DNA from 4 places in the Streptomyces sp. BL1 genome. Region 1 is predicted to be linked to each of the others. Evidence: riboswitches for the same ligand, from Rfam matches in the RefSeq annotation. Region 1 holds a riboswitch; each other region holds the start of a gene.
What was found. Region 1 has a riboswitch for cobalamin ahead of AC3AGO_RS19645 (ABC transporter substrate-binding protein). Riboswitches for the same ligand answer to the same signal wherever they lie in the genome.
Positions count from the first base shown of each region.

Region 2: it holds a riboswitch for cobalamin, as region 1 does, so the genes downstream of both, AC3AGO_RS21800 (CbtB domain-containing protein) here and AC3AGO_RS19645 (ABC transporter substrate-binding protein) in region 1, are expected to answer to the same signal.
Region 3: it holds a riboswitch for cobalamin, as region 1 does, so the genes downstream of both, AC3AGO_RS26435 (cobalamin biosynthesis protein) here and AC3AGO_RS19645 (ABC transporter substrate-binding protein) in region 1, are expected to answer to the same signal.
Region 4: it holds a riboswitch for cobalamin, as region 1 does, so the genes downstream of both, metE (5-methyltetrahydropteroyltriglutamate--homocysteine S-methyltransferase) here and AC3AGO_RS19645 (ABC transporter substrate-binding protein) in region 1, are expected to answer to the same signal.

Region 1 covers NZ_JBXYWZ010000002.1:4,438,394-4,443,652, forward strand. Annotated here, with positions in the region: gene AC3AGO_RS19635 (ABC transporter permease) at 1-758, shown strand, start outside; gene serC (phosphoserine transaminase) at 1,216-2,334, opposite strand; cobalamin riboswitch at 2,498-2,690, shown strand; gene AC3AGO_RS19645 (ABC transporter substrate-binding protein) at 2,727-3,797, shown strand; gene AC3AGO_RS19650 (FecCD family ABC transporter permease) at 4,088-5,077, shown strand; gene AC3AGO_RS19655 (ABC transporter ATP-binding protein) at 5,155-5,259, shown strand, end outside.
Region 2 covers NZ_JBXYWZ010000002.1:4,959,101-4,964,359, forward strand. Annotated here, with positions in the region: gene AC3AGO_RS21785 (HAD-IIA family hydrolase) at 1-465, shown strand, start outside; gene AC3AGO_RS21790 (sortase family protein) at 661-1,407, shown strand; gene AC3AGO_RS21795 (CbtA family protein) at 1,393-2,241, opposite strand; gene AC3AGO_RS21800 (CbtB domain-containing protein) at 2,256-2,483, opposite strand; cobalamin riboswitch at 2,511-2,652, opposite strand; gene AC3AGO_RS21805 (ANTAR domain-containing protein) at 3,005-3,745, opposite strand; gene AC3AGO_RS21810 (ANTAR domain-containing protein) at 3,807-4,562, opposite strand; gene AC3AGO_RS21815 (glycoside hydrolase family 6 protein) at 4,779-5,259, shown strand, end outside.
Region 3 covers NZ_JBXYWZ010000002.1:6,021,520-6,026,778, reverse strand. Annotated here, with positions in the region: gene AC3AGO_RS26450 (class II aldolase/adducin family protein) at 1-227, opposite strand, end outside; gene AC3AGO_RS26445 (anion permease) at 484-1,731, shown strand; gene AC3AGO_RS26440 (hypothetical protein) at 1,776-2,000, shown strand; cobalamin riboswitch at 2,173-2,323, shown strand; gene AC3AGO_RS26435 (cobalamin biosynthesis protein) at 2,444-3,397, shown strand; gene AC3AGO_RS26430 (cobyric acid synthase) at 3,394-4,977, shown strand; gene AC3AGO_RS26425 (putative cobaltochelatase) at 5,045-5,259, shown strand, end outside.
Region 4 covers NZ_JBXYWZ010000002.1:657,783-663,041, reverse strand. Annotated here, with positions in the region: gene metE (5-methyltetrahydropteroyltriglutamate--homocysteine S-methyltransferase) at 1-2,203, opposite strand, end outside; cobalamin riboswitch at 2,364-2,582, opposite strand; gene AC3AGO_RS03115 (MerR family transcriptional regulator) at 2,657-2,827, opposite strand; partial or broken gene AC3AGO_RS03110 (hypothetical protein) at 2,956-3,009, opposite strand; gene AC3AGO_RS03105 (urea carboxylase-associated family protein) at 3,121-3,948, shown strand; gene AC3AGO_RS03100 (SpoIIE family protein phosphatase) at 3,987-5,259, opposite strand, start outside.

The DNA.
Region 1 (5,259 bases):
GGACCATCGTCCGCCGCGACCTCACCCACCTCACCAAACAACCCTCGCTGATCGCCTGGCAGCTGGGCTTCCCCATCGTCTCGGTGCTGCTCTTCGTGTTCGTCTTCGGCAGCGCGATGGACGTCGGTGAGGGCGTGGACTACAAGGACTTCGCGATGCCCGGCATGTTCGCGATGACCATGGCCTTCGGGTTCATGAACACCGCGATGGCCGTCGTCATCGACAAGGAGCGCGGCGTCACCGACCGCTTCCGCTCCCTGCCGATGGCGCCCTCCGCGGTGGTCACCGGGCGCGGCGTCTCCGACGTCCTGCACGCCGCGCTCGACCTGGCGGTCCTGGCGGCCATCGCCCTTGTGGTGGGCTGGCGTTCGGACGGCGGGCCGCTCGCGACGCTGTACGCGTTCGCGCTGCTGCTCCTGCTGCGGTTCTCGCTCATCTGGGTCGGCGTGTGGATCGGCCTCATCACCCCCAACCAGGAGGCCGCGGGCAACCTCTTCGCCGTCGCCTTCCCGTTCGGCATGATCTCCAGCGTGTTCACGCCGCCGTCCGCGATGCCGGACTGGCTGGGCGCGATCGCCATGTGGAACCCGGTGTCCGCGACGGCGAACGCGGTCCGCGACCTGTACGGCAACCCGCTGCCGACGGGCGGCAGCTGGATCGAGCAGAACTCCGCGCTGATGGCGGTGGTCTGGCCGCTGATCGTCACCGCCGTCTTCCTCCTCCTGGCGGTCCGCAAATTCCAGTCCCTCAACACGTGAAGCGCTACCGCGCAGGGACCGCCCAGGCCCACGTGACGGCCCGCCTTTTCGCGGGGCGGAGGCCGCCCCCTCTCCTCGCCACAGCGGTACGTGCTCCGCACGGGGGGCGGCCCGGCGGTATGAACGCGAGCCGCGCACAGACCGCCGACCGGGCCCGCGGGGGCCTCTTCCCGCTGCGGCGGGAGGGGAGTTGCGGGTCGGGCGGGGTGGGCGCCCAGGGGGTCGAGTCGGCGGGTCTGCCCGGCCCGTGCTGGTCAGCCTCTCCGCCGCAGCGGGACGTGCTCCGCACGGGGCGGGTCGGTGGTGTGAGTGCGGGGTGCGCGTAGACCGCTGGGCGGGGGTCTGGGGCGGGACGGGGAAGGGGCCCGGGCACTTGGTGTCCGGGCCCCTTCACGTGCGTCGCGGCCCGCCCAGCCCGCGGGCACCGCACAGCGCGTAGCGTTACCGCGTTATCGCGTTACAGCTTCTCGATCACGTAGTCGATGCAGGCCGTCAGGGCCTCCACGTCGGACGGCTCGACCGCCGGGAACATGGCGACGCGCAGCTGGTTGCGGCCCAGCTTGCGGTACGGGTCGGTGTCGACGATGCCGTTGGCCCGCAGGACCTTGGCGACCTGCGCCGCGTCGATCGCGTCGTCGAAGTCGACCGTGCCGACGACCTGCGACCGCTGCGCCGGGTCGGTGACGAACGGCGTCGCCTGCTTGGACTCCTCGGCCCAGCCGTACAGCGCGCGCGACGACGTCGCGGTGCGGCGCACCGCCCAGTCCAGACCGCCCTGGCCGTTCAGCCACTCCAGCTGGTCGTTCAGCAGGAACAGCGTGGAGAGCGCCGGGGTGTTGTACGTCTGGTTCTTGCGGGAGTTGTCGATCGCCGTCTTCAGGTCGAAGAACGCCGGGATGTGCCGGTCGGACGCGGCGATCCGCTCGGCGCGCTCGATCGCGGCCGGCGAGAAGACGCCGATCCACAGGCCGCCGTCGGAGGCGAAGGACTTCTGCGGGGCGAAGTAGTAGACATCCGTCTGGGAGATGTCGACCGGCAGGCCGCCCGCGCCGGACGTCGCGTCGACGAGCACCAGGGCGTCGTCGTCCGCGCCGGACACGCGCTCGATCGGCATCGCGACGCCGGTCGAGGTCTCGTTGTGGGTGAGGGCGTACACATCCACGCCCTGTTCGGCCCGCGCTGCCGGGTGCGTACCCGGCTCGGACTTGATCACGGACGGGGCGTCCAGCCACGGCGCCAGCTCGGCGGCCTTGGCGAACTTCGACGAGAACTCGCCGAAGGACAGGTGCTGCGACTTGGTCTGGATCAGACCGTGTGTCGCGATGTCCCAGAAAGCGGTGGAACCACCGTTTCCGAGCACCACTTCATACCCCTCGGGGAGCTGGAACAGCTCCTTCACTCCGTCACGCACCTTGCCGACCAGGTCCTTGACCGGGGCCTGGCGGTGTGACGTGCCGAGCAGAGAGGTACCGGTGGCAGCCAGGGCGCTGAGCGCCTCCGTACGCACCTTGGACGGGCCCGAGCCGAATCGACCGTCGGCGGGCTTGATGTCAGCGGGAATCTGGAGATCAGCCACGCGGGCAGCCTAGTGCGTCCCCCCTGCTCCGCGGTACACGGTCCGTACGTCGAGACGCGGACCGGCACACGGTTGCCGTACGAACGCCCTGCGTACGCGGGGTGTGTTCGGGCCCGCTGCGGTTCGCGCCGAGGTGCGGCCCAGCGGTGCGATGCCGGGTGTGTGGTAGCTTGCGAACGCCAGTCGACCCCTGTCACCAGGCGGTTCGTACAAGGGAATCCGGTGGGAGTCCGGAGCTGACGCGCAGCGGTATGGGAGCTGGGCGAGTACAGGCCACTGGAGCACGGAAGCTCCGGGAAGGCGCTCGTCCGTACACGATCCCGAGCCCGAAGACCTGCTGGCCGCAAGAGGCCGCCGGGCTCCGCGCATGAGCCCCCGACGGAAAAGGGACCATGGCGCTATTCCGCCACCGCAGCCGCCGCCGCGCGCTGTCCATATCCGTGCTGATACCTGTCGTTCTCGGCCTGGTCGCGTCCTGCGGCGCCCAGGGCGGAACGGATCCGGAGGGGAAGGGCGCGGACAAGGCCGCCCCCGCCGGATACCCCAAGAAACTGGACAACTGCGGGCAGAAAGTGAAAGTTGAGCGGCCGCCGACGCGCGCCGTGTCCCTGAACCAGGACTCCACCGAGCTCCTGCTCTCCCTCGGCCTCGGCGACCGGATCGCGGGCACCGCGACCTGGACCGACCCCGTACTGCCCGAACTGAAGAAGGCCAACGCGAAGATCCCGCGGCTCGCCGACAACAACCCGTCCTTCGAGCGGGTGCTGGACAAGGAGCCGGACTTCGTCTCCGCCACCTTCGAGTCCACCCTCGGCAAGGGCGGCGTCGCCCGCCGCGGCGACTTCGAGAAGCTCGGCGTCCCCACGTACGTCTCCCCGGCCGACTGCGAGGGCAAGACCACCGCGGGCGGCGGCGACGGCTCCCGTACGAAGCCGCTCACGGTGGAGACCGTGTACGGCGAAATCCGCGACCTCGCCGAGGTGTTCGGCGTGGAGAAGCGCGGCGAGAAGCTGATCGGCCGGCTCAAGGCGCGGGAGGCGAAGGCCACCGAGGACGTGAACGCCTCGGACGCCCGGCTGATGTACTGGTTCGCCAACTCCGAATCGCCCTATATGGCGGGCTGCTGCGGCGCACCCGGCGCGATCAACCGCGCCGTCGGCGCGAAGAACGTCTTCGACGACACCCGCCAGGAATGGCCGCAGGTCAACTGGGAGGACGTCGCCGACCGCAACCCCGACATGATCGTTCTCGGGGATCTGACACGGAAGCGGGAGACCGCCGAATCCGCGAAGCAGAAGATCGAGTTCCTGGAGTCGAACCCCGTGACACGGCACATGGAGGCCGTGAAGAAGAAGCGGTACGTGCTGCTGAGCGGGGCCGCGATGAACCCGTCCGTACGGCTGCCGGGCGAAGGCGTGGAGAAAGTGGCCGCGGGACTGCGGAAGTTCGGGCTCGACAAGTGAGGGGACTTCCGAGGGGACTTCCTGTGAAGCGGGCGCCCTCCGGGGAGGGGGCCGGGGAGGTGTCCGGTTCGTCCGGTGAGGGGGCCGGGGCGGACCCGTCCGGTTCGCCCGCGTCCGGGCTTTCTGCGGCCGGGGCTTCCGTGTCCGGTTCGGCTGCGGACGGGGCTTCCGTGTCCGGTTCGGCTGCGGACGGGCCCTCCGTGTCCGGGACTTCCGCTTCCGTCGGCCGGTCCGGCTCCGCGTCCGCCGTGCCCTCCGGGAAGCCGCGGCTGCGGCTCGGCGTGCTGTGGATGGGCGGACTCGCGCTGCTCCTGCTGTCCGTCGCCGTCACCATCACCATCGGCCCCTCCGACATCCGCGTCACCGACGTGTGGGGCGTCGTCGCCGAACACCTCGGCTGGGGCGGCTCCACCGGCCTCACCCCCATCCGCGAGGGCATCGTGTGGGACCTGCGGCTGCCCCGTACGGTCCTCGCCGCCGTGTGCGGCGCCGGACTCGGCGTGTGCGGCGCCATCATGCAGTCCCTGCTGCGCAACCCGCTCGCCGACCCGTACGTACTCGGCGTCTCCTCCGGAGCTTCCACCGGCGCGGTCCTCGTCGTCGTCCTCGGCGTCGGCGGCAGCGCCGTCACCCTCCCCATGGGCGCCTTCGCCGGAGCGCTGCTCTCGTTCGTCCTGGTCCTCGCCCTCGCCTACGCGTCCGGCGCCACCAACGAACGCGTCCTGCTCGCCGGTGTCGCCGGCATGCAACTCTTCTCCGCGCTCACCTCGTTCATCGTGATGTCGTCCGCCGACGCCGAGCAGACCCGCGGCGTACTGTTCTGGCTCCTCGGCTCCCTCGCCAATGCCGGCTGGACCGATGTCGCCTTCTGCGCCGGCGCTTTGGCGCTCGCGCTGCTCGTGTGCCTCGCGTACGCGCACCACCTGGACGCCTTCACCTTCGGGCAGGAAGCGGCCGCCGCGCTGGGCGTCTCGGTCCGCCGCGTACGGCTCGTCCTGCTCGTCGTCACCGCGCTGCTGACGGCGACGCTCGTGAGCGCCGCCGGGGCGATCGGGTTCGTCGGGCTCGTGCTGCCGCACGCGGCCCGGGCTGTCGTCGGGCCGGGGCATCGGGGGCTGTTGCCCACGACGGCACTCGCCGGTGCGGTCTTCCTCGTGTGGGTCGACACCGTGGCCCGTACCGTGCTCGACCCGCAGGACGTACCGGTGGGCGTCGTGACCTCGCTGATCGGCGTCCCCTGCTTCGCGTTCATCCTCCACCGCAGCCGGAGCGTGCGATGACCGCGAGTGTGCGATGACCGCGAGCGTGCGATGACCGCGAGTGTGCGGCCGGCGACCGCGGAAAGGAGAGCCGACAAGTGACCCTGCAAGCCGTGGACGTGACCTGGAACGCCGGCGGACGGCGCATCCTCGACGGCGTCGACCTCTGCCCCGAACCCGGTACGACGGTGGGCCTCATCGGC
Region 2 (5,259 bases), 520 kb from region 1:
GACATCGGCTACGTGCTCTCCGACGTCGACCCGGACTACGTGGTGCTCGGCGAGACCCGTACGTACAGCTTCGAGGCGCTCACCAAGGCGATCCGGCTCATCAACAACGGCGCGCGCTTCATCGCCACCAACCCCGACGAGACGGGGCCCTCCACGGAGGGCGCGCTGCCCGCCACCGGCTCCGTCGCGGCGCTCATCACCCGGGCCACGGGCCAGGACCCGTACTTCGTGGGCAAGCCCAACCCGCTGATGATGCGCGCCGGACTCAACGCGATCGGGGCGCACTCGGAGACCACCGCCATGATCGGTGACCGGATGGACACCGATGTGCGCGCCGGTATGGAGGCGGGTCTGGAGACCTTCCTCGTGCTGACCGGGCTCACGCAGCCCGAGGAGATCGACCGGCACCCGTACCGCCCGACGACCGTCGTCGACTCCATCGCGGACCTGGTCGACCGCATCTGAGCGACCCCGCGTCCGGACCCCGCAGCGCATGGCATGCGGGGTCCCCTGCTGTGTGGGGCCCTGCTGTGTGGGTGAAAGGGGCGCGGGCGCACGGCATCTGACGGCCCGTACGGAGTATCCGGCACCGGCAGCGGATGCGGGCGCGCGGCGGGGCCGCGAAGGTCGGTAGCAGCTTCCAGGGAGGTGCACCGGCCGATGTTCGCGGACGACACGATGCCCCGTACGTCCGGGCGCGGCCGGTTCCTGACCGCCGCCGCCTGGGTTCTGCTGCTCTCCGCGCTGTGGGTGTGGGGCTACAAGCTCACCGACGGCGCGAGCCGCCCCGACACCGGCGGCTCCGCACAGGGTTCGCCGCTGGCGCGGCTCGCGGCGGGCGAACAGCGGCCCGAACTGCCCGCGGCGCACGACCCGCTGGAGGGCCAACCCCGCCCGGAACGGCTGGACTTCGCGGCGCTCGGCCTGCACGAGCCGGTCGCCGGACACGGAGCGGGCACAGTGGGGGAGGCGGACGGTGCCCCGCCGCCCGCACCGGGAACGGGGCCCGTCCGCTGGGACGGTACGGGGCCCGTGCCCGGCGCCGGGGGCACGGCGCGGCTGGAGGCGCGGAGCGCCGCGGGCCCGGAACGGCGGCCCGTGCGGGGCGCGAAGCTGTCCGTCGGCAGGGCCGACGGGACCGTCGCGGAGTTCACCGTGTCGGCGGTGCGGACGGACCCGGGCGGCGGCCCCGCCGGGGAAGGGGACGGGGCAGCCGCCCGGGACGGAGCAGCTGTACGGGACGGAGCAGCCGTATGGGACGGAGCAGCCGTACGGGACGGAGCGGCGCCGCGGGACCGTGCCGTGCTCGAACTCCGGGTCTGCGGCGACGCCACGGGCGCGGGGGCCCGTGGCTGCACCCCGGAGCGGGTGGTCTCCGCCTACCTCACCGGGTCACGCCGCGGCTGAGCCCCGGTCCTGCTCCCCGCCGGCGTCCGTACGGCCGGCGGCCCGTGCCGCGCGCAGCCCGAGCGCGCCGAACGTCACGCCCAGCGCGGCCCACAGCAGGACGTGCGAGGCCAGCGACAGCACCCGGAAGTCCCACAGCAGCGGGGCCGGGACCGGCACCGGGTCGGGGTTGCCGGGCAGCAGGAACATCAGGCCGAGAGTGGCCACCACCGCTGCCGCGACGGCCAGTTGGCAGACCGCGGAGGAGCGGCCCGCACGGGCGAGACGGCGGTGCAGCTGCCACGCGAGCAGCAGCCCGAGTACGCCGACGGCCAGCGCGCCCAGCCACATGAACTGCCGGTCGGTGACCGTACCGGCGTCGCCGACACCCGGCGGGTTGGCCGGATAGCGCAGCCCCGGCAGCAGGGACAGCGCGAGGAATCCCGCACCCGCGAGGGTGAGGGCGCGCTCCCACGGCCGGTGCCGCAGCGGATCGTGACGGTGTGCCAGCGCGTACACGAGAGCGAAGAAGACGCCCAGCGCGAGGCCGACGATCACGGCGGTGACGACCAGGCCCGTGTGCTGGGTGCCGCGCGAGAAGAGCTCCTCGGCGGCGTGCTGGTGGCCCCCGCCGCCGTGCCCGGCGTGCTCGTGCTGCGCGCGCTCCTCCTCCAGCCGGATCGCCCGGTCCATCAGAGGTTCGGCCAGCAGCAGCGAGAAGAGTCCGGAGACCAGCCCGGCGAGGCCGCCCGCCGCGAGCCCGCGCCGCAGCAGGGGCAGCACGGGACGCACGGCGGCGCCGGCCTCCGCCGGGGTGCCGGAGGGGGACGGTGTTTCGGTGTGTGCGGTTGTCATCGTGCCGGGCCCCGTCAGTGGCAGGGGGCGCCGAAGAGGTGCCGGCCGTCGTGGGAGAACTCGTGCAGGTAGTTGCCCGTCGCCGAGATGACGGTGCCGTTGTCGACGAAGACGGCGTAGAGGGCGATCAGTGCGACGATCGCGGCTGCCGCCGCGATCATCCAGTCGCGTGCGCCGAGCGTGGCGGCGTCCGCCGCCGGGGACACAGTGCTGTTCGTCGGACCCGCGGTGTGCAGGGACATTGGTACTCCTCCTGGGGTTTCCACGCCCCGTTGGGAGAAGCGACGGGTCAGTTCCTGACTCCCGTACGCCGGCCGGACAGCACTCGGCTGTCGCGGACGTACGGACACAGTGGCGGGACCGCCCCGGATTCGCACCGGGTTCCTGTACACCGTCGCCTCAGTATGAATATGTGCCGCCAGGAGAGTCCCAGGGTGGCTGACCACTGTCAACACGGCCGTACCGGCGTGCGGTCGCGCGGCCCGCGTGAGGTGGCCGACGCCCGGCCGGTGTCCGCCCCCCTCGTGCCCGAGGACTCCGGCCGGGCGTCTCATCCCCCCGGGTTCCGGGCCGCGAGAGGAATGAGCCCAGGAAAGAGGGGGAGTACGCGGGGCCGGGGTCCGGGGCCACAGGGGCAAGATTAGGCGAGCGGGGCTGATCCGTCAGTCATGCAACCGGCCGCAGCAGGGCGTCTTCAGGCCATCCGCGGCGCGGAACAGCCGGCCGGGGGCGGGCGGTCATCCGGCCGCCCGCGGACGGCAGTTCACCGTTGGGAGGGGCCCGGCTGGGGAAGGCCGAGCCTGCCGTCGACGACGTCCCGCGCCACCTGGGACAGCCGCGCCCCGTGCGAGCGGGCGTAGCCGCGCAGCATCGCGAAGCCCTCGTCCACGCTGACGCCGCGGCGTTCGGCGAGCACTCCCTTCGCCTGCTCCACCACCACGCGGCTGTCCAGCGCCGACTGGAGCTGGCCGGCGAGCTGTTCACGCTGCCGCAGGGTGCGCTGCTGGAGGATGCCGAGGGTCGCGGCGTCCGCGAGGGCCTGCGCGACCTGCATCCCGTCCGCCGGGGGCGCGGCCTCTTCCGGTGCGTTGGTGAGCAGTTGGAGCGCTCCGATGACGTCCTCGCGCAGCCGCAGCGGCACCGTGTACGAGGAGGCGAAGCCCGCCTGCTGTGCGGCGGTGCCGAATTCCGGCCACCGCCGCAGGGTCTCCGTCATGCCGTGCGGCGGTACGGGAGCCGCCGTGCGGTAGCACTCGAAGCAGGGTCCCTGCTCCTGCTGGAGGTCGAACAGCCCCAGCAGCCACGGCTGTTCGGCGGAGGCCGCCGCGGTGTGCAGATCGCCCTGCGGGTCGGCGAGCATCAGCCCGGCCGCCGTCACATCGAGCAGGTCGACACAGCGCACCGCGAGCCGGTGCAGGAAGTCCACCACGTCGAAGTCGTCGACCAGGGTGTCGGCCAGCTCCACGAAGGTCTCGGCGAGACGCTGCTCGCGGTTCGTGCTCATCACGGTCCCGTCCCTTCGTCGCGGAAGCGGCCGCGCGAGCCGGTCTTCGGGGGCACACACTTCACTTCGTATCCCTCTCGCCGTCCTGGCCGTCGTCTGTGAGCCGCAGCTTCCTCGCCACCACGTCCCTGGCCACGTCGAGCAGGGCGAGACCGCGCGTGTACGCGTGCACGCGCAGCCGCAGCAGGGCGAGTTCCGGTGTGACCCCCAGCTGCACCGACACCATGCCGGTCGCCTGATGGACCTCGGCCCTGCGCAGCGCGGCACGGTCCGCGACCCAGTCCACGACGAGCGGCGAACTGTCGTGCAGCGGTTTGCCGTCGCCCTGCGCGTCCCGGCCGCCGAGCAGCGACAGCGCCAGCGCCCCGGACAGGATCTGCGCCCGGCCGAGCGTCTCCTGGGACAGCGTCCCGGGAGTGCCCCTGTGCAGCAGCAGGACGCCCACGCGGATGGCGCCGATCTGCAGCGGAAAGCTGAACACCGCCTGTACGCCCAGCTCTTGGGCCCCCGGCGGGAACCCCGGCCAGCGGTCGGCGGGGACGGTACGCAGCTCCGGTTCGAGCACCATGATTCCGCTGCGCGCCGTGTCGACGCCGGGCCCGACCCCGAGGGTGAACTGGAGCTCCTCCAGCTCGCCCGCCGTACGCCCCGAGGACCACAGCTGTTCGCCGGGCGGCGGGCCGTCGTGCGCGAGGGAGACGGCTGCCCCGTCGACACCGAGTGCGGAGCAGATACGGCGGGCCGTCTCCGTGGAGAGCGGGAAACCGGGGTGGGCTGTCAGCTCGTTGAGGACGGCTGCCAGTTCGTGGCTGACCACACCCTCCTCCTTGCGTGCCCGTGCGGCCTGGTGGACCCACATCCTATGCGCGGCCGGAGGCGGGCGTGCGGGTAACAGCTGGTCGACAGTTCCGCGCGGCGGCCTTCACGGGAGGGCGCTGTGACACGATGGTGCGGTCCGGCGGGGTGCGGCGAGGGGGCAGGGGAGTGGCCTCTCGGGGCCGGTCCCCGCGCAGTACGGCCGAGGGGGGAGTGGATGTACGGGTACACCTGTGCCGACAGGACCACGCGGGGCGCGCGTTCGGGCGCGCGGCTGACGAGAGCCGCGGCTGCCGCCGCGGTGGGCGCGATGCTGCTGGCGGGGTGCTCAGGCTCCTCGGACGACGGCGGGGGCGACGACGCCGGGGGAACGGAGCAACGGCCCAGAGACACCGCCCCGTTCTGGGTCGATCCGCAGAGCAAGGCGGCTCGGGAAGCGGCCGCGTTCCGCAAGGACGGCAAGGACCAGCAGGCCGCGGCGATCGACAAGATCGCGCGGCAGCCGGTGGCCGACTGGGTGGGCACCGAGGACCCGGAGGGCGAGACCCGGAAGCTGACGAGCACCGCCGAGAAGGCGGACCGCGGCGCGCTGATGGTGCTCTACAACCTGCCGCACCGCGACTGCGGCCAGTACTCCAAGGGCGGCGCGGCGGACGGCGACGCCTACCGGCAGTGGCTGGACAAGGTGGTGCGGGGCA
Region 3 (5,259 bases), 1.6 Mb from region 1:
GGCTTCGGCCCGTCGGTGGCGGGACGGCCGCCCTCCAGGTCGACGGCGCACAGATCGTCCGGGCCGAGCTTGTCATAAGGGACCCCCGTGGGGGTCACGAGTACGGTGTCGCCGACACGTACCGAGACGTTGCCCGAGGTGCCCACGACGAGTCCGTCCTCGACAGTCCGGCGTGCGGTGTCCACGAGCTGCTGCCAGGCGTCACGCCAGCCGTCGTGCAGGTGCATATGCCTTACCTCCGGCTCGGCACTGTAGCGAACGGCCTGGTGGCGGCGGGAGGCGGGCGGTACGGGGCGGACGGCCAACGCCCCGCATGTGCCCGGGAGTTCGGAACGACTCCGAAGATCCGGACATTAGTGATCCATTGCACACAACAGACGTCTGTCAGCGACATCGGGGCGCCTGCCGCAGTTCATCTTCCGTTCACTCGCCGTACCTACGTTCAGCGAGTCATTAACCTTCGAACTGATTGTGCCTGGGTGAATGGAACACATCACGCTTCTCATCGGGATCGTGATCGTCACGGCCTTGGTGTTCGACTTTACGAACGGCTTCCACGACACGGCCAATGCCATGGCCACGACCATCTCCACCGGGGCACTGAAGCCCAAGGTGGCGGTGACGATGTCGGCGGCGCTCAACCTCGTCGGCGCGTTTCTGTCCGTCGAGGTCGCCAAGACCATCTCTGACGGGATCATCAACGAAGGTTCCGGGATCAAACCTGAAGTGATCTTCGCCGCGCTGGTCGGCGCGATCATCTGGAACCTGCTCACCTGGCTGGCAGGGCTCCCCTCCAGCTCCTCGCACGCCCTCATGGGCGGCCTCATCGGAGCCACCGTCGCGTCCGTCGGTCTCAACGCCGTGAACGGCGAGACCGTGGTCATGAAGGTGCTCATCCCGGCACTCGCCGCCCCGCTCGTCGCGGGCATCGCCTCGCTCGTCGCGACCCGGCTCACCTACCGCGTCGCGAGGAACACCGACGAGAAGGACTCCGCCAAGGGCTACCGCGCCGGACAGATCACGTCCGCCGCGCTGGTCTCCCTGGCGCACGGCACCAACGACGCGCAGAAGACCATGGGCGTGATCACCCTCGCGCTCGTCGCCGGCGGCGCGCTGGCACCCGGTTCGGACCCGCCCATGTGGGTCATCGCGTCCGCGGGCATCGCCATCGCGCTGGGCACCTACCTCGGCGGCTGGCGGATCATCCGCACCATGGGCAAGGGCCTCACCGACATCAAGCCCCCGCAGGGCTTCGCCGCACAGACCGGCGCCGCGGCCACCATCCTGGCCTCCTCGCACATCGGCTTCTCGCTCTCCACCACCCACGTCTGCTCCGGTGCCGTCATGGGCTCCGGGGTCGGCCGCAAGGGCGGCGTGGTGCGCTGGTCGACGGCGGGCCGGATGGTCGCCGGATGGGCACTGACCCTGCCGGCGGCCGGACTGGTCGCCGCGGGCTCCGCGCTGCTGGCGTCCCAGGGCAACTGGGGTGTCACCACGGTCGCGGTGCTGGCGCTGGTGATCTGCGGCGGCATCTGGCTGCTGTCGCGCCGTGAGCCGGTCGACCACACCAACGTCAACGACACCCGCATCGCCGAGCCCGCGGCCGACGCGCCGCAGGGCGTCGTCACGGCCGCCGTACGGGCCGTCAGCCCGCCGCCCGCCGCGGGCGCCGCGGCGACGGACAGCGCGGCCGCAGCGGAGAAGCAGCCCGCCGCCGGCGTCTCCTCCTGACGCCGCGGCTTCGGAAAGCCGGAAAGCCGGAAGAGAGAATCGCTATGGAAATCGACTGGGCCGCACTCGGCCAGGTCTTCGGCGTCACGCTGGTGGCGACGGTCGGTCTGGTGGGCGTCTTCACGCTCGGCATCGTCGGTACGTCGTCCCGGAGCACCGCCGACGGCGGGTCGACGAGCGCCTCGGCGCCCGCCAGGGCCGGCGCCGTCGTGTGCTTCGCCCTGTGCGCGGCAGCCGTCGCGTTCGGGATCTGGATCATCGCCGCATAGCACGGCGCGCCGCGGTCGTCCGCGGCACCCCGTGGAACTCGCCGAAGGGGCACCGGTCTTGGCCGGTGCCCCTTCCGGTGTGTCTGCTCACACTCTTCCGTCGCAGGTCAACACGAAGTTGACGCCGTTTCCTCACCATGGTGGACTTCACGTTGCCCAGCGGCGGCAGGAGAGGAAGCCGGTGAGAATCCGGCGCGGTCCCGCCACTGTCACCGGGGAGCGCTCCCCATCCGAAGGTCACGGCCCGCCAGCGACACGGGCTGGAAGGCAGGGGAACGGTGCAACGGCACCGGCACGAGCGCCGATCCGGGAGCCAGGAGACTCTCACCGCCGGACACGTCGAACCAGGGCGCGGACCCTGAGTGAGGACACCGCCATGTCTGGCACCCGGTCAACTCCCTGTCCGACGACGGCCGTACGAGGCGCGACGGCGCGCTGACGACATGCCGCGTGCGAAGCACAGCTCCTATGTCACCGGTGCGGCCCTGGGCTACGCGCTCGACCTGCTCGCGGGCGATCCGCGCCGTGCGCACCCCGTCGCCGCCTTCGGGCGGGCCGCGGGCGCGCTGGAGCGCGCGCTGTGGCGCGACGGGCGTACGGCGGGCGCCGCGTACACCGCGCTGTGCGTGGGCGGCACCGTAGCCGCCGCGGCCGGAGCCGTCGGCGCGCTGCGCCGCGCTCCCCGCTCCCGTACGGCACTGACCGCCGCTGCCACCTGGGCCGTTGTCGGCGGGACCTCGCTGTGCCGCGAGGCGCAGGCGATCGGCACCGCCCTGGAGGCGGGCGATGTCGAGGGCGCACGGCGGCGGTTGCCGCATCTGTGCGGACGCGACCCGCAGGCGCTGGACGCGGACGGCATCGCGCGCGCTGTGGTCGAATCCGTCGCGGAGAACACGTCCGACGCGGTCGTCGGGGCGCTCGTGTGGGGCGCGCTGGCGGGCGTACCGGGGCTGGCCGGGTTCCGCGCCGTGAACACGCTGGACGCGATGGTCGGCCACCGCTCGCCCCGCCACCTGCGGTTCGGCTGGGCGGCCGCACGGCTCGACGACGTCGCGGGCTGGCCCGGCGCCCGGCTGACCGCGCTGCTGGCCGTACTGGGCGGGCCCGACCCGCACGGCGCGTGGCGCGCGTGGCAGGCGGACGCGGGAGAGCATCCCAGCCCCAACGCGGGCCCTGTGGAAGCCGCGTTCGCGGGTGCACTGGGTGTCCGTCTGGGGGGCACGCTCTCGTACGGCGGGCGGACGGAGCACCGGCCCGTGCTGAACACCGAGGGACGCGACGTGCGTTCCGGCGACATCGAGCGGGCCGTACGGCTGTCGCGGCGCGTCGGCGCCCTGACGCTGGCCGTCACCGCAGCGGGACGGCTGGCGCTGCTCCGCGGGAAGGGGAGGGTGTGAGCGGTACCCGTACACGTACCGGAGGCGGTCTGCTGATCGCGGGGACGACCTCGGACGCGGGCAAGAGCGTGGTCACGGCGGGCATCTGCCGCTGGCTGGCGCGCAAGGGCATCAAGGTCGCCCCCTTCAAGGCGCAGAACATGTCGCTCAATTCGTTCGTCACGCGCGACGGTGCGGAGATCGGGCGGGCGCAGGCCATGCAGGCCGCGGCCGCGCGGACCGAGCCGAGCGCGCTGATGAACCCGGTGCTGCTGAAGCCGGGCGGCGACAGGACGAGCCAGGTCGTACTGCTGGGCAAGCCGGTGGGTGAACTAAGTGCCCGTGGCTACCACGCCGGGCGGCAGGGGCAGCTCCTGGAGACCGTCACCGGCTGTCTGGAAGAGCTGCGCAGCACCCACGACGCGGTGATCTGCGAGGGCGCCGGCAGCCCGGCGGAGATCAATCTGCGGCGCAGCGACATCGTCAACATGGGCCTCGCGCGGGCCGCCGGGCTGCCCGTCGTGGTGGTCGGCGACATCGACAGGGGCGGCGTGTTCGCGTCGTTCTTCGGTACGACCGCGCTGCTGTCGGGCGAGGACCAGTCGCTGCTGGCCGGCTATATGGTCAACAAGTTCCGCGGCGACGTGTCGCTGCTGGAGCCCGGCCTGGAGCAGCTGCGCGGGCTGACGGGCCGGCAGACGCTCGGCGTACTGCCGCACCGGAACGGGCTGGGCATCGACGAGGAGGACGGACTGCGCGTGTCGATGCGCGGCACGGTCCGCGAGTCGGCGATCGACCCGCCGCACGGCAGCGACGTCCTGCGGGTCGCCGTGCTGCCGGTGCCGCTGATGTCGAACTTCACGGATGTCGACGCGCTGGCCGCCGAGCCGGGTGTCGTCGTCCGCTTCACCGACCGGCCCGAGGAACTCACCGACGCCGACCTGGTGGTGGTGCCCGGCACCCGCGGCACCGTGAAGGCCCTGCGCTGGCTGCGGGAGCGCGGCCTGGCGCAGGCGCTGGCGCGGCGCGCCGCCGAGGGCCGCCCGGTGCTGGGCATCTGCGGCGGCTACCAGCTGCTGGGCGAACGCATCGAGGACGACGTCGAGTCGCGCGCCGGGACGGTGGAGGGGCTCGGACTGCTGCCCGTACGGGTGCGGTTCGCGCCGGAGAAGACCCTCGCGCGGCCCGCCGGCACGGCGCTGGGGCAGCCGGTCGAGGGGTACGAGATCCACCACGGTGTCGCCGAAGTGCTCGGCGGCGACGACGCGTTCATCTCGGACGCGCACGGGCGCGCGCTGGACGGCTGCCGTGTGGGCTCCGTACGGGGCACACACTGGCACGGGTCGCTGGAGTGCGACAGCTTCCGGCGGGCGCTGCTGCGGCGGGTGGCCGACGAGGCGGGCCGCCCCGGTTTCGTACCGGCGCCGGAGACGAGCTTCGCCACCCTGCGCGAGGAACAGCTCGACCGGCTGGGCGACCTGATCGAGGAACACGCCGACACCGACGCGCTGCTGCGGCTGATCGAGCAAGGAGCGCCCGCGGGGCTGCCGTTCGTCCCGCCGGGCGCGCCGGCACCCGCTCAGGACGGAGCGAGGTCATGAACGACACCGCCATGCAACACGGTTACCGGACGTTGTCCGGCCCGCACCACCGAGGAAGGACGTCAGCATGAGCACGCCGTACCCGTTCACCGCGCTTGTCGGTATGCGGGACCTGCAGCTCGGACTGCTGCTGAACGCCGTCAACCCCAGCATCGGGGGCGTGCTCGTACGGGGTGAGAAGGGGACCGCGAAGAGCACCGCCGTACGGTCGCTGGCCGCGCTGCTGCCGCAGCTCGACACGGTGCCGGGCTGCCGGTTCTCCTGTGCTCCGGCCGCGCCCGA
Region 4 (5,259 bases), 3.8 Mb from region 1:
GACGCTCGGGCGGGATGGCCTCAAGGCCCTTGCGCAGCAGGGCTGTTGCCTCCTCGGCGCTGGGGACGCGCGGCGAGTGGATGTCGTACACGCCGGGCCCGGCCTCGCGCGGGTAGCCGTGGTCGGCCAGTTCGTGCGCCACCTGCATGTGGGAGCGGGCGGCCTCCAGGCTGATGACGTCGGCGTCGATGTCGTCGATGGCCTGGATGATGTCGCCGAACTCGGCGTAGCACATGTGCGTGTGGATCTGTGTGGCCGGAGCGACGCTCGCGGTGCTGACCCGGAAGGACTCGGTGGCCCATTCCAGATAGGCGGGGCGGTCCGCCGCGCGCAGCGGCAGCGTCTCGCGCAGCGCCGGCTCGTCGACCTGGATCACCGAAGTGCCCGCCGCCTCCAGGTCGTCGACCTCGTCCCGCAGCGCGAGCGCCACCTGCCTGGCCGTCTCCCCCAGGGGCTGGTCGTCGCGTACGAAGGACCAGGCGAGCATCGTGACCGGCCCGGTGAGCATGCCCTTGACCGGGCGCGGGGTCAGCGACTGGGCGTACTTCGTCCACGCCACCGTCATCGGCTCCGGCCGCGAGATGTCGCCGGCCAGGATCGGCGGGCGCACGTAGCGGGTGCCGTACGACTGGACCCAGCCGTGCTCGGTGGCCAGATAGCCCGAGAGCTGTTCGGCGAAGTACTGGACCATGTCGTTGCGTTCGGGCTCGCCGTGCACCAGCACGTCGATGCCGGCCTTCTCCTGGAAGCCGATCACGTCCCGGATCTCGGTCTTGATGCGCTCCTCGTACCCGGCCGCGTCGATCTTCCCCTTGCGCAAGTCGGCGCGCGCGGTGCGCAGTTCGGCCGTCTGCGGGAAGGAGCCGATGGTCGTGGTCGGCAGCAGCGGCAGCCCCAGGTGCGCCCGCTGTGCTTCGGCACGCCGGTCGTACGGCTGGGAGCGGCGGGTGTCGGCCTCGGTCACCGCGGCCGCGCGGGTGCGCACCGCCGGGTCGTGGGTGATCGCGGAGGCCCGGCGGGACTCCAGGTCACGGCGGTTGGCGGACAGCGCGTCGGACGCCTTGTCGGTGCCCTCGGTCAACGCCCGCGCGAGCGTGACGATTTCGGTGGTCTTCTGGCGGGCGAAGGCCAGCCAGCGCAGCACCTCGGGGTCGATGTCGTTCTCGGCCTGGGCGTCCAGCGGTACGTGCAACAGCGAGCAGGAGGCGGCCACATCGACCCGCTCGGCGCGCCCGGCGAGCTTGCCGAGCGTGGCGAGCGACGCCTCCAGGTCGTTGATCCAGATGTTGCGGCCGTTGACCACGCCGGCCACCAGACGCTTGCCGGGCAGCCCGCCGGCGGCGGTGATGGCCTCCAGGTTGGCCGCGGCGGCGTCGGTGAAGTCGATCGCCAGGCCGTCGACGGGGCTGTTGGCCAGGACGGGCAGCGCGTCGCCCAGGCGGTCGAAGTAGGAGGCGACCAGCAGCTTCGGACGGTCGGCCAGGCCGCCCAGTTCGCGGTAGGCGCGCTCGGCCGCGGCCAGTTCCCCGGGCGTACGGTCCTGGACCAGGGCTGGCTCGTCGAGCTGCACCCAGTCGGCGCCCGCGGCGCGCAGCTCGGCCAGCAGCTGTGCGTAGACGGGCAGCAGCTTCTCCAGCAGGCTCAGCGGCTGGAAGTCGGGGGCGACACCGGGCGCCGGCTTGGCCAGCAGCAGGTATGTGACAGGGCCGACCAGGACCGGACGGGCCGTCAGACCCAGTGCGAGGGCTTCCTTGAGCTCGGCGACCTGCTTGGCCGGGTTCGCGGCGAAGGCGGTGTCGGGCCCCAACTCGGGCACCAGGTAGTGGTAGTTGGTGTCGAACCACTTGGTCATCTCCAGCGGCGCCACCTCCTGTGTGCCGCGGGCCATGGCGAAGAAGCCATCGAGCGCGTCGGCCTCGACGGCCGCGCGGTGGCGTTCGGGGATGGCGCCGACCATGACGCTGGTGTCGAGCATGTGGTCGTAGTACGAGAAGTCGCCGGTCGGCACTTCCTGGATGCCGGCCTCGGCGAGCTGGAGCCAGTTGGCCCGGCGCAGGTCGGCCGCGGTCTGCTTGAGGGCCTCGGCGGTGACGCGGCCCTTCCAGTAGCCCTCGATGGCCTTCTTCAGTTCCCGGTTCGGGCCCTGACGGGGGTAGCCGTACACGGTGGCCCGTGCTGCCGCGGCTGCGGACTTGGCTGTCACGGAACTCTCCTTCGCGAGATGTCTCGTCGGATCCCGGATCGAACGAGGAGACGAAGGGAGGCGAACAAACGGCGACGACAGTACGCGCGGCTTGCGTCTGCCTGCTCCATGTGTGTGCGCCGACCCGCCCTCGAGGTCACCGGAACTCCGCACGTGCATGCACACGTACGGGCAACGGGCAGGTCTTCGGACTTGCGGGCGTGCCGGCCGGTCTCCCGGCGGGCGCCTAGTGGCCATCGCTTCCCGGGCCGTGGCCCAGTGCTCATGACGGCGGTCGTTCCCGCTCACCGCTGCGGGGCAGTCCCGGAGTCACACCGGGTTCCCTCTTACGACGCCTCCCGCCTGGCAGACGGGGCGAACCAGCTGCACGGCCAGCGTAGACGCTCGACCCGCTTCCTGAACAGCGCGCCCGGCGGGAGGCGCCGGTCAACCTGGCCGCGCGGACGGCGTGGGTCACATGACGCGGCTCAGGTAGCAGCGGATCTCGTCGCGGTTCCGGGTGAGCCGGTCGATACGGGTGTCGAGGTTGTCGAGCTCCTGGCGCAGGAGTTCCGCCATGTCCGGGTCGGGACAGGCGGGCATGTCGCTGCGGGGGCCCTGGACACAGGGCAGCAGGAACCTGATGACCCGGGTGGACAGGCCGCAGTCCAGAAGCCCACGGATCTGGTGAACCTGCTCGATCGCTTCCTCGGCATAGTCGCGGTAGGTGTTCGACGAGCCCGCGGATGCAGCAGCCCCTGCTCTTCGTAGTAGCGCAGTTGACGGGTGCTCACCCCGGTGCAATGCGCAAGCTCGCCGATGCGCATGAAACCTCGAACGCCCTTCGTCCTTGACCTTCACGCCGGTGTCAAAGTTTAGCATCTGAGTGTTGACCCGGAATTCTCCCTCCCCAACTTCCGATTCAGAGAGGGGACGTCATGAATGCGGTCCGGACTTCGTACGAGGCGAAAGCGGGCAGTGTGCTCGATGTCGACAAGCCGTTCTACGACAGACTCGCCGAGGACACCGGCAGCAGGGAACTCGTCGACAGGTTCGTCCTTCCGCCCCGGTCGGGGCGTGCGTGGGAGGTGCCTGCCGGACACCTGTGCCGAGTGAGCACTCCTGACGGTGCCCAGTGCGGTGATTTCAACGTCTGGAACCGCCACAATCCGCGGGAGCGTCTGTGGGCGTCCCGTACCCGTCAGCTGCAGGGCGCGCATGTGACCCGCTACGACCGCCTGTGGTCGACCCTGCCGTACATGCGCCCCCTGCTGACGGTCACCAATGATTCGCTGGAGTGGTATGGAAAGGACGAGGACGGCGCCCGCGTGCATGATCTGCTCGGTTCGCGGTGCGACCCCTACATCAACCGCATTCTCACCGGCGAGGATTTCGATCTGCACTGTCACTCGAATCTGACCCGGGCGGTGTTGCCGTACGGATTGAGCGAGTCCGATGTGCACGACGTGCTGAACATCTTCACCGTCACCGGACTCGACGACGAGGACCGGTACTACATGAAGCCCTCGCCCGCGAAAGCCGGAGACTTCTTCGAATTCTTCGCCGAGCAGGATCTGCTGTGCGCACTGTCGAACTGCCCGGCAGGGGACCTCTCGGTGCCGTTCTGGGGCCCCGAGGCCGGCGAGCCCGTCTGCCGGCCGCTCGCCGTCGAGGTCCACCGCCCGCCGCGCCGGCTGACGGACGGCTGGAGCACGCCGCCCCGCTCCCCGTACGCAGGAATGCACGGGCTCCGACTGCGCGAGTGAGCACGGCACTCCGTGCTCACAGGCTCAGCTACGAAGCCCTACGGGGCGGGCTCCGGGCCTGTCAACTCCTCGGGAGAGAGCGGCTGTTCGGTCCAGATGATTTTGCCGTCGGGGGTGTCGCGGGTGCCCCAGCGCTGGGTGACCTGGGAGATGAGGTAGAGCCCGCGGCCGCCCTCGTCCGTCGCGCGCGGGTGGCGCAGGTACGGGGAGGTGTTGCTGCTGTCGGAGACCTCGCAGGTGAGGGTGTGTTCGAGGATGAGGCGCAGCCGGATGGGCGCGGCCCCGTAGCGGATGGCGTTGGTGACCAGTTCGCTGACGACCAGTTCCGTGGTGAACGCCAGCTCTTCCAGGCCCCAATTGGTCAGCTGTTCCATGGTCTGTTCGCGGGCACGCGAGACCACGGCCGGGTCGGCGGGCAGGTCCCAGGTGGCGTACCGGTCCGCGCCGAGGCTGCGGGTCGCGGCCAGCAGCAGCGTCACGTCGTCGTACGGGCGGGCGGGCACCAGGGTGTCGATGACCCTCGCGCACAGGGCGTCGAGCGTCGGGCCCGGGGTCTCCAGGGCCCGGCGCAGCTCTTCCTGGCGCCCGTCGTGGCCCGGCCCGGTGTGGTGGGAGGCGAGCAGTCCGTCGGTGTAGAAGGCGAGCACGCTGCCTTCCTCCACCGTGAGTTGGACGGATTCGAAGGGCGGCCCGCCCACTCCCAGCCGCGGGCCGGGCGGCAGGGCGATGAACTCGGCCGTTCCGCCGGGGGTGAGGACGGCGGGGGAGAGGTGTCCCGCGCCGGCCATGGTGCAGCTGCGGCTGATCGGGTCGTAGACGGCGTAGAGGCAGCTCGCGCCCCAGGGGCCCGAGTCCGCACCGGGCGGGCGTTCGGAGGAATCGACGGTCTCCGCGGTGACCCGGCCGACCAAGTCGTCCAGATGCGCGAGGAGTTCCTCGGGGCGCAGCTCCAGCGCGGCGAGGGTCTGTACGGCGGTACGGAGCCGGCCCATGGTCGCCACGGCTTCGATGCCGTGTCCCGTCACGTCGCCCACCACCAGCGCGACCCGGGCGCCGGACAGCGGGATGACGTCGAACCAGTCGCCGCCCACATCGGCCAGTTCGTCGGCCGGCCGGTAGGAGGAGGCGACGTGGACGGCGTTCTGCTCGGGCACGGCCTGCGGCAGAAGACTGCGCTGGAGGACGAGGGCGGCTTCGCGCTCGCGGGTGTAGCGGCGGGCGTTGTCCATGCACACTGCCGCACGCGCGACGAAGTCCTCCGCCAGGCGCAGATCGTCCTCGCTGAAGGGCTCTTCGCGCGGCCCGCGGAAG